Regions from separate parts of the Streptomyces sp. NPDC002467 genome, predicted to be linked through region 1. Evidence: riboswitches for the same ligand, from Rfam matches in the RefSeq annotation. Region 1 holds a riboswitch; the other holds the start of a gene.
What was found. A riboswitch is a leader RNA that binds a small molecule or an ion and turns the genes downstream of it on or off. The one in region 1 is predicted to bind ZMP and ZTP.
Positions count from the first base shown of each region.

Region 2: linked by a shared signal. The riboswitch ahead of glyA (serine hydroxymethyltransferase) and the one ahead of ACFYYJ_RS11020 (bifunctional 5,10-methylenetetrahydrofolate dehydrogenase/5,10-methenyltetrahydrofolate cyclohydrolase) in region 1 are both predicted to bind ZMP and ZTP.

Region 1 is NZ_JBIARJ010000004.1:292,400-299,279, forward strand. It holds gene ACFYYJ_RS11005 (helix-turn-helix domain-containing protein) at 1-497, shown strand, start outside; gene ACFYYJ_RS11010 (hypothetical protein) at 483-899, opposite strand; gene ACFYYJ_RS11015 (NAD(P)/FAD-dependent oxidoreductase) at 1,208-2,632, shown strand; gene ACFYYJ_RS11020 (bifunctional 5,10-methylenetetrahydrofolate dehydrogenase/5,10-methenyltetrahydrofolate cyclohydrolase) at 2,735-3,580, opposite strand; ZMP/ZTP riboswitch at 3,659-3,752, opposite strand; gene ACFYYJ_RS11025 (methyltransferase domain-containing protein) at 3,809-4,570, shown strand; gene ACFYYJ_RS11030 (RNA polymerase sigma factor) at 4,785-6,377, shown strand; gene ACFYYJ_RS11035 (hypothetical protein) at 6,448-6,880, opposite strand, start outside.
Region 2 is NZ_JBIARJ010000011.1:63,318-70,197, forward strand. It holds gene trpS (tryptophan--tRNA ligase) at 1-753, opposite strand, end outside; gene glyA (serine hydroxymethyltransferase) at 1,174-2,445, opposite strand; ZMP/ZTP riboswitch at 2,481-2,571, opposite strand; gene rocD (ornithine--oxo-acid transaminase) at 2,681-3,886, shown strand; gene ACFYYJ_RS22870 (glutathionylspermidine synthase family protein) at 3,912-5,108, opposite strand; gene ACFYYJ_RS22875 (hypothetical protein) at 5,128-5,430, opposite strand; gene ACFYYJ_RS22880 (hypothetical protein) at 5,548-6,384, shown strand; gene ACFYYJ_RS22885 (PLP-dependent aminotransferase family protein) at 6,649-6,880, opposite strand, start outside.

The DNA.
Region 1 (6,880 bases):
TGACCGGCTACGAGCCGTATCCGGCGCTGGTCGTGGACGCCACGTACAACGTGGTCGCCGCCAACCGGGGCATCATGATACTGATGGAGGGGCTGCCGGACCACCTGCTGACCCCGCCGCTGAACGCCATGCGGATCACCCTGCATCCCGAGGGCCTGGCGCCGAGGATCCGCAACCTGAAGGAGTGGCGCGGACACCTCCTGGCCCAGATGGAGCGGCAGATCGCGCTGGCCCGCTCCGAACCGTTGCGCGCGCTGTACGAGGAGGTGTCGGCCTACCCCGCGCCGGAGCGGCCGGGCGACGCCGAACCGGAGGAAGCCGTTCCGTACATCGCGCTGCCGCTGGTCATCGAACACGACGGGCACCTGCTGTCCTTCGTGTCCTCGATCGCGACGTTCAACACGCCGATGGACGTGACCGTCGCCGAGCTGGCCATCGAGACGATGCTCCCGGCCGACCCGGCGACGGTGAAGTACCTGCGGTCACTCGGAGACTGAGCGCAGGGCGAGCTGCTGGAACACGGCGAACGAGGCCACGGTGAGCGCCTGCGCCGGGATCCACACGAGGCCTGCGGTGGTGGGCGTGAACCAGACGACCAGGGACACCAGGCTGAGCACGGCCCAGGCGTAGTTCGCCTCGATGACGAACCTGACCGCGAAGGCGTGCGGCCGGCGGCGGGAGGCGAGCAGGCCGACGCCGGCGCCGAAGACGGCCAGGAAGAGCCCCAGTTCCAGCAGCAGTCCCTGCCCGACCCCGAGGAGCCGTCCGAGCGGCGCGGAGAAGGCCGCGTACGCCAGCCCGTTTCCGGTGGTGACCACGGAGTCGAGGGCGAGGAAGCGGCGCAGCGCGGTCTGCGGCTCGGTGGTGCGGGCGAGGGTGCCGATCAGGGTTGCGGACATGGGGAATCAGCCTCCATCGAGGTCGAACGGCGAGGTGGGGTACCGGGTTCCGGCCCTGAGTGCGCAGTTCCGGAACCCGATGCCCCCACCTTGCCGCGCCCGCGCGGCGGGGTCGATTACCTCAGAGGTCATGCAGGAGCGTCCGGCCGCGGCTCCGTGCGGGCCCCAAGAACGCGTCGGCTGCGGCTGGTTCGCCAGGGTTGGGCCGGATACGCTGCATCAGGCCCAACCCGCACGAGCGCTATGTCGACTTGTGGAGAATCGGCGCGTGGAGGGTCACCCACCGCCCCGACAGAGAGCGCGACACGATGACCCGTACGTCCCCGCCCCGCCGCGCCGTCGTGATCGGCGGCAGCCTGGCCGGCATGCTCGCGGCCGCCGTCCTCGCCGAGCACGCCACGGTCACCGTGATCGACGCCGATCCGCTGCCCGAGGGCCCGGCGCCCCGGCGCGGTCTCCCGCAGGGAAGGCACACCCACCTCCTGTGGTCGGGCGGCGCCCGCGCCATCGAGGAGATCCTGCCGGGCATCACCGACGACTGGACGCGTGCCGGCGCCATCCGCCGCAGCCTGCCCACCGATCTGGTCACCATGACCGCACAGGGCTGGATCCCGCGCGTCCCGGAGAAGCAGTTCAACGTCTCCTGCAGCCGCGACCTCCTCGACTCGGTGGTGCGTGCCCGGGTCACGGCCCTGAAGGGGGTCACCACGCTCGAGCGGAGCCGGGTCCGGGCCCTGGAGGGCACGGCGGCCCGGGTCACCGGCGTCCGGGTCGACACCCCCGAGGAGGAGGGGCTGCTGCTGGCCGCCGACCTCGTGGTCGACGCGAGCGGGCGCGGCTCGCGCGCCCGGACCTGGCTGGACGCACTGGGCGTGACCGACATACGACAGGCGGAGGTCGACTCCGGTCTCGTCTACGCGACCCGGATCTTCGAAGCCCCCGCCGGAGCCCACGCGATGGGATTCCCCATCGTCAACGTGCAGTCCGACCCCCGGGTGCCCGTCCCCGGACAGACGGCCACCGTCGTGCCCATCGAGAACGGCCAGTGGCAGGCCACCCTCTCCGGGACCCGCGGCGGCCAGCCCACCGGGGACCCCGACGCGTTCATCCCCTTCGCCAAGGGCGTCAGGCACCCGATCGTCGGCGAGCTCCTCGAAGGCAGGAAGCCCCTGACGGACGTCGCCGTCACCCAGGGGACCGCCAACCGGCGGATCTTCTTCGAGAAGGCCGCCCTGCCCGACGGCTTCCTCGCCGTCGGCGACTCGGTGGCCACCTTCAACCCGCTCTACGGGCAGGGCATGACGGTCGCCGCCCAGGGGATCCTGGCCGTCCGCGCCCTGCTCCGCGGCAAGGGGCTCGGCCACCCCGGCTTCGGCCGCGCGGCGCAGCGCGCCATCGCCCCCCAGGTGGGCACCGCCTGGGAGCTCGCCACCAGCCAGGACATCCTGTATCCCGGGGCCACCTCCACCGGGATGAAGGAGGCTGCCGGGTCCGGCCTGATCGACCGGTACGTCGACCGGCTGATGAGGGGTGCCACGACCGACGAGGTCCTCGCGGCGGCCCTGTTCAACGTGATCACCATGAGCAGCGCGCCCACGCACTGGTTCAGTCCGGCGATCGTCTGGCACGTCCTGCGTTCCTCGGACCGCGGCGCCCCTCAGGCGCCCCCGCTCAGCCCCGCGGAGCTGGCCGTCGCCGGGCTCGGTCGGCCGGCGCCCGGACTTCGCCGCTGAGGGCCTTCGGGCGGCGGGCGAAGGTCCCGGGGAACGGGACGCCCCGGGCCCGTAGGCCCGGGGCGTCCGCCGTACCTCGTACGTCGTCCCGCTCGGCGCGGGTCAGAGGTCCGCGAGGTCCAGCCCGGCCTGCGCCGCGGCCGCCCGGACGGTCTGCTCCAGCAGCACCGCGATGGTCATCGGGCCGACACCGCCCGGGACCGGGGTGATCAGCGAGGCGCGGGCCGCGGCCGACTCGAAGTGGACGTCGCCGACGTTGCCCTCGTTGTACCCGGCGTCCAGGACGACGGCGCCCGGCTTGATGTCCTCGCCCCGGATGAACTCGGCCTTGCCGACGGCGGCGACCAGCACGTCCGCCTGGCGCACGATCGAGGGGAGGTCCTGGGTGCGGGAGTGGCAGTAGGTGACGGTGGCGTTCTGCTCCAGCAGCAGCATCCCGGCCGGCTTGCCCAGGATCGCGCTGCGGCCGACGACCACGGCGTGCTTGCCGGTCAGGTCCACGTCGTACTCCTCCAGCAGCCGCATGATGCCGCCGGGGGTGCAGGAGACGAAGCCGGGCAGTCCGAAGCCCATGGCCGCGAAGGAGTGCATGGTGACCCCGTCGACGTCCTTGCCGGGGGCGATGGCCTCGAAGGCGGCGCGCTCGTCGATGTGGTGCGGGACGGGGTGCTGGAGCAGGATGCCGCTGATCTCCGGGTCCTCGGAGAGCGCGGTGATCGCGGCGACCAGTTCCTCGGTGGTGGTCTCGGCCGGCAGCTCCACGTGGCGGGAGGTGATCCCGGCCTTGGCGCAACGGTTCTGCTTCATCCGGACGTAGGTCACGGAGGCGGGGTCCTCGCCGACCAGCACGGTCGCGAGACAGGGAGCGGTGCCGGTGCGCTCGGTGATCTTCGCCGCGAGGGCGGCGGTCTGCTCCGAGATGCGGCGGGCGAGGGCCGTGCCGTCCATCAGCCGGGCGGTGGCGCTGTCAGTGGCAGTGGCAGTCTGGGCAGTCGTCACGGGGTCTCCTGAACGTCGCTGCGGATCGCGGTTCGCCCAGGCGCGCGGCAGACGACGTACCGGAGTACGCCGGGCCGCTCCCCGGTGGTGATCCACCCGAACGCCAGTCACGGCCCACGTCCACTGTAGTCGACATATCCGGTGGTCCACCGGTGCCCGGCCTGCGAGGATCGGGGCATGACGCGCACTTTTGACCATCTTGTCGCGGAAGCCGAGTCCGTCTCCGTGGACGGCTGGGACTTCTCCTGGCTCGACGGCCGGGCGACCGAGCAGCGGCCCTCCTGGGGGTACCAGCGGCTGCTGCGGGAGCGCCTGGCCGGGGTCCGGTCCGCCCTGGACATCCAGACCGGCGGGGGCGAGGTCCTGGCCGGGGCCGGCCCGCTGCCCCCGCTGACGGCGGCCACCGAGTCCTGGCCGCCGAACATCGACAGGGCGACCCGGCTGCTGCACCCGCTCGGCGCGGTCGTGGTGGCCGACGCCGACGAGCCGCCGCTGCCCTTCGGCGGCGAGGCCTTCGAGCTCGTCGCCAGCCGGCATCCGGTGACCATCTGGTGGGAGGAGATCGCGCGGGTGCTGACCCCCGGCGGGACCTACCTGTCCCAGCAGGTCGGGCCGGCGAGCGTCTTCGAGCTCGTCGAGTACTTCCTGGGGCCCCAGCCGGAGGAGGTCCGCCGCGCCCGGCACCCCGACGACGCCGTGAGCGAGGCCACGAAGGCGGGCCTGGAGGTCGTCGACCTGCGCTCCGAACGGCTCCGTACGGAGTTCCACGACATCGGAGCGGTGATCTACTTCCTCAGGAAGGTGATCTGGATGGTGCCCGGCTTCACCGTGGGGCAGTACCGGGACCGGTTGCTGGAGCTGCACGAACGGATCGAGCGCGAGGGACCGTTCATCGCACATACAGCGCGTTTCCTCATCGAAGCCCGCAAATCGGACTGACGCCGGGGGCGGACGGAAAGGCGGCCGAGAGGTTGCCCGTCCGCAGCGTGGCGCAGGTCACTCAATTCAGCGCGTAACGAATCGAGTCGAGCGTGCGATGAACCGACAGGTGTCCTCGCGCGGCCCGGAATACAGACCCCCTTCGGGTCTGTTTCCCAAGTTCGCGCGATGATGTCCCGCCGATCCCTTATCTGCTCGCAACGAGAGGCTCCTTGTGTCGCTCAGCCCGTCCCGTACGTTCCCTCCGGAGATCGCCGAATCGGAGGCCCTCGTCGCGCTCGTAGAGCGCGGCCGCGAGCAGGGTCACATCAACGGTGACGACGTGCGTCAGGCCTTCGAGGCCGGACGCATCCCGGTGGACCAGTGGAAGCGGGTCCTGCGCAGCCTGAACCAGGTCCTGGACGAGGAGGGCGTCGCCCTCCACGTCAGCGCCGCCCCCGCCACGAAGGCAGCCGCCAAGAAGCCCCGCAAGGCGGCCGCCGCCCCCGCCCGTACCGTGACCAAGAAGGCCGCCGCCCCGCCGCGCCCCATCGGCGCGCGCAAGACGGCCGCCGCCGGCACCCCGGCCACGGCCTCGGCGATATCCGCCACTCAGGCCGCTGCCGCCCCCTCCGACGAGGTGACGTCCGACGCGGTCGCCGCCGAGCCGAAGAAGCGCACGGTCAAGAAGACCGCCGCGAAGAAGACCGCGGTCAAGAAGACGGCGGCCGCGAAGAAGACCGGCGCCAAGGACGCCGACGAGGGCGAGAACCCGGTCGTCGAGGGCGAGGACTGGGCTGCCGAGGACCTCGTCGACGAGCCCGAGGAGGAGGCCCCCAAGGCCGGCGCCGGTCAGGGCTTCGTCCTGTCCGACGACGACGAGGACGACGCCCCGGCGCAGACCGTCATGGTCGCCGGCGCCACCGCCGACCCCGTCAAGGACTACCTCAAGCTCATCGGCAAGGTGCCGCTCCTCAACGCCGAGCAGGAGGTCGAGCTCGCCAAGCGCATCGAGGCGGGTCTGTTCTCCGAGTACAAGCTCGAAGAGGAGGAGGACCACAAGCCCGCCTTCAAGCGCGAGCTGGAGATCCTGGTCGAGGACGGCCGCCGGGCCAAGAACCACCTGCTGGAGGCCAACCTCCGTCTCGTGGTCTCCCTGGCCAAGCGCTACACCGGGCGCGGCATGCTCTTCCTGGACCTGATCCAGGAGGGCAACGTCGGCCTGATCCGCGCCGTGGAGAAGTTCGACTACACCAAGGGCTTCAAGTTCTCCACGTACGCGACCTGGTGGATCCGGCAGGCGATCACGCGTGCCATGGCCGACCAGTCGCGCACGATCCGCATCCCCGTGCACATGGTCGAGATCATCAACAAGCTCGCCCGCGTGCAGCGCCAGATGCTCCAGGACCTGGGTCGCGAGCCCACCCCGGAGGAGCTGGGCAAGGAACTCGACATGACCCCCGAGAAGGTCATCGAGGTCCAGAAGTACGGCCGCGAGCCGATCTCCCTGCACACCCCGCTGGGTGAGGAGGGCGACAGCGAGTTCGGTGACCTCATCGAGGACTCCGAGGCGGTCGTGCCGGCCGACGCGGTGTCCTTCACCTTCCTCCAGGAGCAGCTCCAGTCGATCCTGGGCACGCTCTCGGAGCGCGAGGCGGGCGTGGTCTCCATGCGTTACGGCCTCAACGACGGCCAGCCGAAGACGCTGGACGAGATCGGTCGCGTGTACGGGGTCACCCGTGAGCGCATCCGCCAGATCGAGTCCAAGACCATGTCGAAGCTGCGCCACCCGTCGCGTTCGCAGGTGCTGCGCGACTACCTGGACTGAGCCGGCCCCGGCGCACCACGCCCCCGCATCGCCTTCCGGCGGTGCGGGGGCGTCCGCGTTCTCCGGGTGCTCAGGTCAGTCGGAAGACCGGCCCCTTCGGGGTGAACGGCAGGGCGGCGCCCTCCGGGATCAGGTAGGCGTGCTCGCGCCGGATCCGCAGGGTGTCGCACCAGCCGTCCGTGATCACGAGGACGGGCGCCCCGGGCGGGAAGTCCTCCGCCCGCAGCAGGAGGTCGACGCCCGGCTGCAGCTCGGTTCCGCCGCGCCCGCGGACCCGCACCCGGCCGGCGATCTCGGTGGGCGGCAGGTAGCCCGCGTCGTACGGGGCCGCGTCGCAGAAGACCACGCGGGCGGCCGGTACGTCGCGGGCCTCCGCGTACGAGGCGATGGCGCCCAGCGCCTTGCCGAGCAGGGCGGCGTTCATCGAGCCCGAGGTGTCCAGCACCACCCCGAAGGTGCAGCGGGCCACCTCCTCGGGCGCGAACCAGCGGCCGGCCCGCGGA
Region 2 (6,880 bases), on a different contig from region 1:
GATCGTGAGCAGGTTGCTGACACCGGGCTTCTTCTCGGTGTCGTAGCGGATCTCGGTCTCGGTGTCGGTGACCGCGCTCTTGACCTTCTTCTCGGTGGCCTTGGGCTCGTCGAGGAGGTTGATCAGACCCTTGGGGGAGGACGCCGACTTCGACATCTTGATCGACGGGTCCTGGAGGTCGTAGATCTTCGCGGTCTCCTTGACGATGTGCGCGGCAGGGAGGGTGAAGGTCTTGCCGAAGCGCTGGTTGAAGCGCTCCGCGAGGTCGCGGGTCAGCTCGACGTGCTGGCGCTGGTCCTCGCCCACGGGGACGGAGTGCGCCTGGTAGAGCAGGATGTCGGCGACCTGGAGGATCGGGTAGGTGAACAGGCCGACGCTGGCGCTGCCGACCCCGCCCTTGGCGGACTTGTCCTTGAACTGGGTCATCCGGCTGGCCTCGCCGAAACCGGTGATGCAGTTCATGACCCAGGCGAGCTGCGCGTGCTCGGGCACGTGGCTCTGGACGAAGAGCGTGCAGCGCTCGGGGTCCAGGCCGGCGGCGAGGAGCTGCGCGGCGGAGAGGCGCGTGTTCGCGCGCAGGGCCGCCGGGTCCTGCGGCATGGTGATCGCGTGCAGGTCGACGACCATGTAGAAGGCGTCGTGCGTCTCCTGCAGGGCGACGTACTGGCGGATGGCTCCGAGGTAGTTCCCGAGGTGGAACGAACCGGAGGTGGGCTGGATGCCGGAGAGCGCGCGAGGACGATCAGAAGCCATGGCTTCATTCTCTCAGGTGCGGGGGCGGGCTCGGGCCCGCCGGTGTCCGGAACCTTGTGCGCCCGCCGGGCGCGGGGCTCGCGGCCCGGCCGGGTGCCGGAGCCGGTACCAGTACCGGCTCGTAGCGCGGTGGCCGGATCCCGCCCCTGCCGTGCCGGGCGGGGCCGGGCGGCCCGGTCCGCTGCACGGGGCTTCCTGGGGCTCCGCCCCAGACCCCGCGCCTCAATCGCCGGCGTGGCTGTATTTCGGCTGAGCGCCGCATTCAAGTACCGGGCAAATCCAGCCCCGCCGGCGTTTGAGGCGCGGGCGCGGAGCGCCGTGTTCGGGGTCGCACCCGACAGCTCGGGGGAGCCAAAACCAGCCTCGCCGGCGATTGAGGCGCGGGGGTACGGGGGCGGAGCCCCCGCAGCGGCGCGGCGGTCAGGACAGGGGGAGGCCCGGGGCCGGGAACGCGGCCATGAGGTCGGCGACCTCGGATCGGACCGCCCCGAGCTGGGCCTCGTCCGCCTTCGTGGCGGCGTCCACGGCCCGGGAGATCCAGTCCGCGACCACCGGCATGTGCTCGACGCCGAGGCCGCGGGACGTCAGCGACGGCGTGCCGATCCGGATCCCCGAGGGGTCGAACGGCTTGCGCGTGTCGAAGGGGACGGTGTTGTAGTTCACCACGATGCCCGCGCGGTCCAGCGCCTTCGCCGCGATCTTCCCCGGGACCTCCCGCGAGGTCAGGTCCATCAGGATCAGGTGGTTGTCCGTGCCACCGGAGACCAGGTCGAAGCCCCGCTCCAGCAGCGCCTCGGCCAGCGCCTTCGCGTTGGCGACGACCGCGTGGGCGTACGCCGTGAAGGACGGCTGCGCCGCCTCGTGGAGGGCGACCGCGATGCCGGCCGTCGTCTGGTTGTGAGGGCCGCCCTGCAGACCCGGGAAGACCGCCTTGTCGATGGCCTTCGCGTGCTCCTCCCGGCACATCAGCATCGCGCCGCGCGGACCGCGCAGGGTCTTGTGCGTGGTCGTGGAGATCACGTCGACGTGCCCCGCCGGGGACGGGTGCGCGCCGCCCGCGATCAGGCCCGCGATGTGCGCGACGTCGGCGACCAGGATCGAGCCCGCCTCCTCGGCGATCGACGCGAAGGCCTCGAAGTCGATCGTGCGCGGGAGCGCGGTGCCGCCGCAGAAGAGGATCTTCGGTCGCTCGGCGAGGGCCAGCTCGCGCACCGCGTCGTAGTCGATGCGCCCGTCGTCCGCGCGGACGCCGTACTGCACGCCGCGGAACCACGAGCCCGTCGCCGAGACGCCCCAGCCGTGCGTCAGGTGCCCGCCCATCGGCAGGGCCATGCCCATCACCGTGTCGCCGGGCTTCGCGAAGGCCAGGTACACGGCCAGGTTCGCCGGGGAGCCGGAATACGGCTGCACGTTCGCGTGGTCCACCCCGAACAGGCCCTTGGCCCGCTCGACGGCGAGGGCCTCGACGCGGTCGATGTTCTGCTGGCCCTCGTAGTAGCGGCGGCCCGGGTAACCCTCGCTGTACTTGTTCTGCAGGACGGTGCCGGAGGCTTCGAGGACGGCCGCCGAGACGTAGTTCTCGCTCGGGATCAGGCGCAGCGTCTCGGCCTGCAGGGTCTCCTCCGCCGCGACGAAGGACGCCAGCTCGGGGTCGGTCGCGAGAAGGGCGGGATGACGGTGGTTCGCGCTCATGGCGGCTCCTCCGGGGTCGATTTCGTGTCTCGTCCCCGCGAGGCCCAGGCGAGCGGCCCTGATAGCGGTCGTGCGCGCACGACTCCCCCGGAGTTTTTTCTCCGTACGCCAGTCGCCGTGCGTACCGCCCACCTTAGCGGGCGCGCCACGAGAAAGGTTTCTCCGCCCGGTATACGAGCGAGGATGCAGAGTGACGCCACCCTCGTCACAGGCCTGACGGACGATCGGAGACCCCGTGTCGACAACTGCTGATGCCATCCGTTCCGCCGACGCGCACAGCGCGCACAACTACCATCCGCTGCCCGTGGTCGTCGCCTCCGCGGAAGGCGCGTGGATGACCGACGTGGAGGGCCGCCGCTACCTCGACATGCTCGCCGGCTATTCGGCGCTCAACTTCGGGCACGGCCACCGCCGGTTGCTCGACGCCGCCCACGCGCAGCTGGAGCGGGTCACGCTCACCTCGCGCGCCTTCCACCACGACAGGTTCGCCGAGTTCTGTACCGAGCTCGCCGCGCTGTGCGGCAAGGACATGGTGCTGCCGATGAACACGGGCGCGGAGGCCGTGGAGACGGCCGTGAAGACCGCGCGCAAGTGGGGTTACGAGGTCAAGGGCGTCCCGGACGGGCACGCCAAGATCGTGGTCGCGGCCGACAACTTCCACGGCCGGACCACCACCATCGTCTCCTTCTCCACGGACCACGACGCCCGCGACCACTTCGGCCCGTACACCCCCGGCTTCGAGATCGTCCCGTACGGGGACCTGACCGCGCTCGCGCACGCCGTCACCGAGAACACGGTCGCCGTGCTGCTGGAGCCGATCCAGGGCGAGGCGGGGGTGCTGGTGCCGCCCGCCGGTTACCTCCGGGGCGTACGGGACCTGACGCGCGAGCGGAACGTCCTGTTCATGGCGGACGAGATCCAGTCGGGCCTCGGCCGGACCGGGAAGACCTTCGCGTGCGAGCACGAGGACGTCGTGCCGGACGTGTACGTCCTGGGCAAGGCGCTCGGCGGCGGTGTGGTGCCGGTGTCGGCCGTCGTCGCCGACCGGGACGTGCTCGGGGTGTTCAAGCCGGGCGAGCACGGCTCCACCTTCGGCGGGAATCCGCTCGCCTGCGCCGTCGCCCTGGAGGTGATCGCGATGCTGCGCACCGGCGAGTACCAGCAGCGCGCCGCCGAGCTGGGCGACCACCTGCACCGGGAGCTGAACCTGCTGGTCGGCGGGGGCGCGGTGACGGCCGTGCGCGGGCGCGGGCTGTGGGCGGGCGTCGACATCGACCCCTCGCGCGGGACGGGCCGGGACATCTCCGAGAAGCTGATGGAGCTCGGGGTGCTGGTGAAGGACACCCACGGGTCGACGATCCGCATCGCACCGCCGCTGGTGATCGGCAAGGAGGACCTGGACTGGGGCCTCGACCAGCTCAGGGCGGTGCTGTCCGCGTAGCCGCCCGGCCCGGCCGGGCCCGCGCCTAGAGGATCACGTGGGGCAGGAAGCGGGCGTACTCGTCCGTGACCGGCCCCGCGGATTCGCGGATGCCGAGCCCCGCCGCCTCGTCCTCGACGACCCACGCGCCGAGCACCACCCGGTTGCCGTCGAAGTCCGGCAGCGGGGCCAGGCCCTGGAAGCAGTACCGCTCGCCCTCCTCCGGGGTGAAGGGCTCCCCGTCGCCGCCCGCCTGGTGCAGGGTGACGCCGGCGCCCTCACGACCCAGCAGCGGCTTCGCGACGTAACCGGTGGTGTCGGCGAGCTCGCGCGGACCGTCGAGGTAGGCGGGCAGCAGGTTCGGGTGCTCCGGGAAGAGCTCCCAGAGGATCGCCAGCAGCGCCTTGTTGGAGAGCAGCATCTTCCACAGCGGCTCGATCCAGCAGGTGGTGCCGCTGCCGCCGCCGAGGTCGTAGGTGCCGAGGACCTGCGGGCCGAACTCGTCCGTGGCCAGCCACTCCCACGGGTAGAGCTTGAAGCAGCCGCGTATGAAGCGGAGCTTGTCGTCCACGAACCGGCCGGTGAGGCTGTCCCAGCCGATCTGCTCGACGGACAGGGCGTGGGTCTCGATGCCTGCCTGCTCCGCGGTCTCCTGGAGGTAGGCGACCGTCATCAGGTCCTCGCCGAGCTCATCGGTCTCGGAGTGCGCGAAGTGCAGCACGCCGGGCGGCAGCAGCTCGGCCTGCCGGCGCCAGGCGTCGACGAGGCGCTCGTGGAGGGAGTTCCACTGGTCGGCGCCGGGGAAGCGCTCCTCCATCCAGAACCACTGCGGGCTCGCCGCCTCCACGAGGGAGGTCGGGGTGTCCGCGTTGTACTCCAGCATCTTCGCGGGGCTGCCGGAGCCGTCGTAGCGCAGGTCGAAGCGGCCGTAGAGGGACGGCTGTTCGGCGCGGCGCCGCCAGGATTCGGCGATGAGCGCGGCGAGCTTCGGGTCGGTGATGCCGAGGTCGGCGAAGCGGTCGTGGTCGACGATGTGCGCGGCCGCCGCCAGGCACATGGCGTGCAGCTCCTCGACGACGTTCTCCAGGGCCTCCACTTCGGGGAGGGAGAAGGAGTAGTACGCGCTCTCGTCCCAGTAGGGGCGCAGGGAGTCGTCGGGGTAGCGGGTCAGGGGGTAGATCAGCCCCTGTTCCTCGACGGTCTTCTGCCAGTCGGGGCGTGGCTCGATGGTGTGCCGCTTCATGTGCCTGGTTCCGTGTTCCTCAGCCGCCGCTGGAGCCGGAGCTGCTGTGTCCGCCGATGCCGCCGCGGGTGACGGCGGACTTGTCGAAGCTGCCGCCGGAGACCTTGCCGGAGGAGACGTAGCCGCCGTAGTAGTACGAGCCGCGGCCGCCGCTCTTGCACTCCTTGCCGTTCAGGTGCTCCAGCGTGGAGCGGGACGCGCAGCGCTTGTCCGGCTCGTTGCTGCTGCCGCAGGCCACGAGGCTCGCCGCGAGCAGGCCCATACCGCCGAGGGCGACCGCGCCGGAGCGCATGCGGCGCCGGTTGGTGTTGCTGCTGTCCATGTCTGCTACTCCCCCTGGGACCCTGCGTACGTCGGGACAGCGTAGAGCGGTGCCCCCGGGGGATGGAATCCGGCCGTCGCAGAAACTGTGACCTAGAGTCAGTTCGTGCTGATTGGGATGGTTTGTGCGCTGGGTGCGGCGGTCTGTTTCGGTACGGCGTCCGTTCTGCAGGCGATGGCGGCGCGGGCCGCGGAGCCCGGGACGGGCTCCGGGGTGGATCCGGCGCTGCTGCTGCGGGCGGCCCGCCAGTGGCGGTACCTGGCCGGCCTCGGCCTGGACGCGGCCGGGTTCGTGCTCCAGATCATCGCGCTGCGCCACGTCCCGATCTACACGGTGGGGGCCGCGCTGGCGGCGAGCCTCGCCGTGACGGCGGTGGCCGCCTCGCGCCTGCTGAAGGTGCGGCTCTCGCGGACGGAGTGGGCCGCGGTGGGGGTGGTGTGCTCGGGGCTGCTGATGCTGGGGCTGGCCTCCGGGGAGGAGGGCTCCGGGGAGGGCTCCCCGGCCCTCAAGCTGGCGCTGCTGGGGGTGTCGGTGATGGTGCTCGCCGTGGGCGCGGCGGCTGGCCGGCTCCCGGACGGGCCGCGCGCCCTGGTCCTGGGTCTGGCCTCGGGGACGGGCTTCGGGGTGGTGGAGGTGTCGGTGCGGCTCATCGACTCCTTCTCCCTGCGGGAGCTGCTGAACCCGGCGCTGTACGCCCTCCTGCTGGGCGGCGGCGCGGCGTTCCTCCTCCTCACCTCGGCGCTGGCGCGGGGCTCCGTGACGGCGGCGACGGCGGGGATGGTGCTGGGCGAGACGATCGGCCCGGCGGTGGTGGGCGTGGCCTGGCTCGGCGACCGCACCCGCGAGGGGCTGACGTGGCTCGCGGTCGCCGGCTTCGCGGTGGCCCTGGCGGGCTCCCTGGCCTTGGCCCGCTTCGGCGAACCCCCGGCCCCGACGGACCCGGCCCCGGCGTGAACCGGGGTGCCGTGCCGCTGCGCGGGGCCGGAGCCTGCCGGGGAGGCACAGCCGCACCGCTGCGCGGGGCTTTCCCCCACCCCGCCCCTTCCCGAACCGGGGCTCCGCCCCGGACCCCGCGCCTCGAACGCCGGCGGGGCTGGTTCGGCCGATGCCGTCCGCCGGGCGCGGCTGGGTTGCCGCGCAGCGGCATCTCCAGCCCCGCCGGCGTTTGAGGCGCGGGGGTTCGGGGGCAGTGCCCCCGACGGCGGCGCCGCACACTCCCTACGGCAGCACCGCGGACAGCGCGGCCAGCGCCGGGCCCCACGCGCTGTCCGACGGAGTCCCGTAGCCGACGACCACCGCCGGCCGCGGCGGAAGGACCGCCTCCGGGTGACGGTGGCGGGACAGGCCGTCCAGCGCCAGGTCGTGCCAGGCCGCCGACTGGATCACCGAGCGTTCCGTCGTCCCCTCCGGGAGGTCCAGCACGGCGTGCAGTCCCGCCGCGATCCCGGAC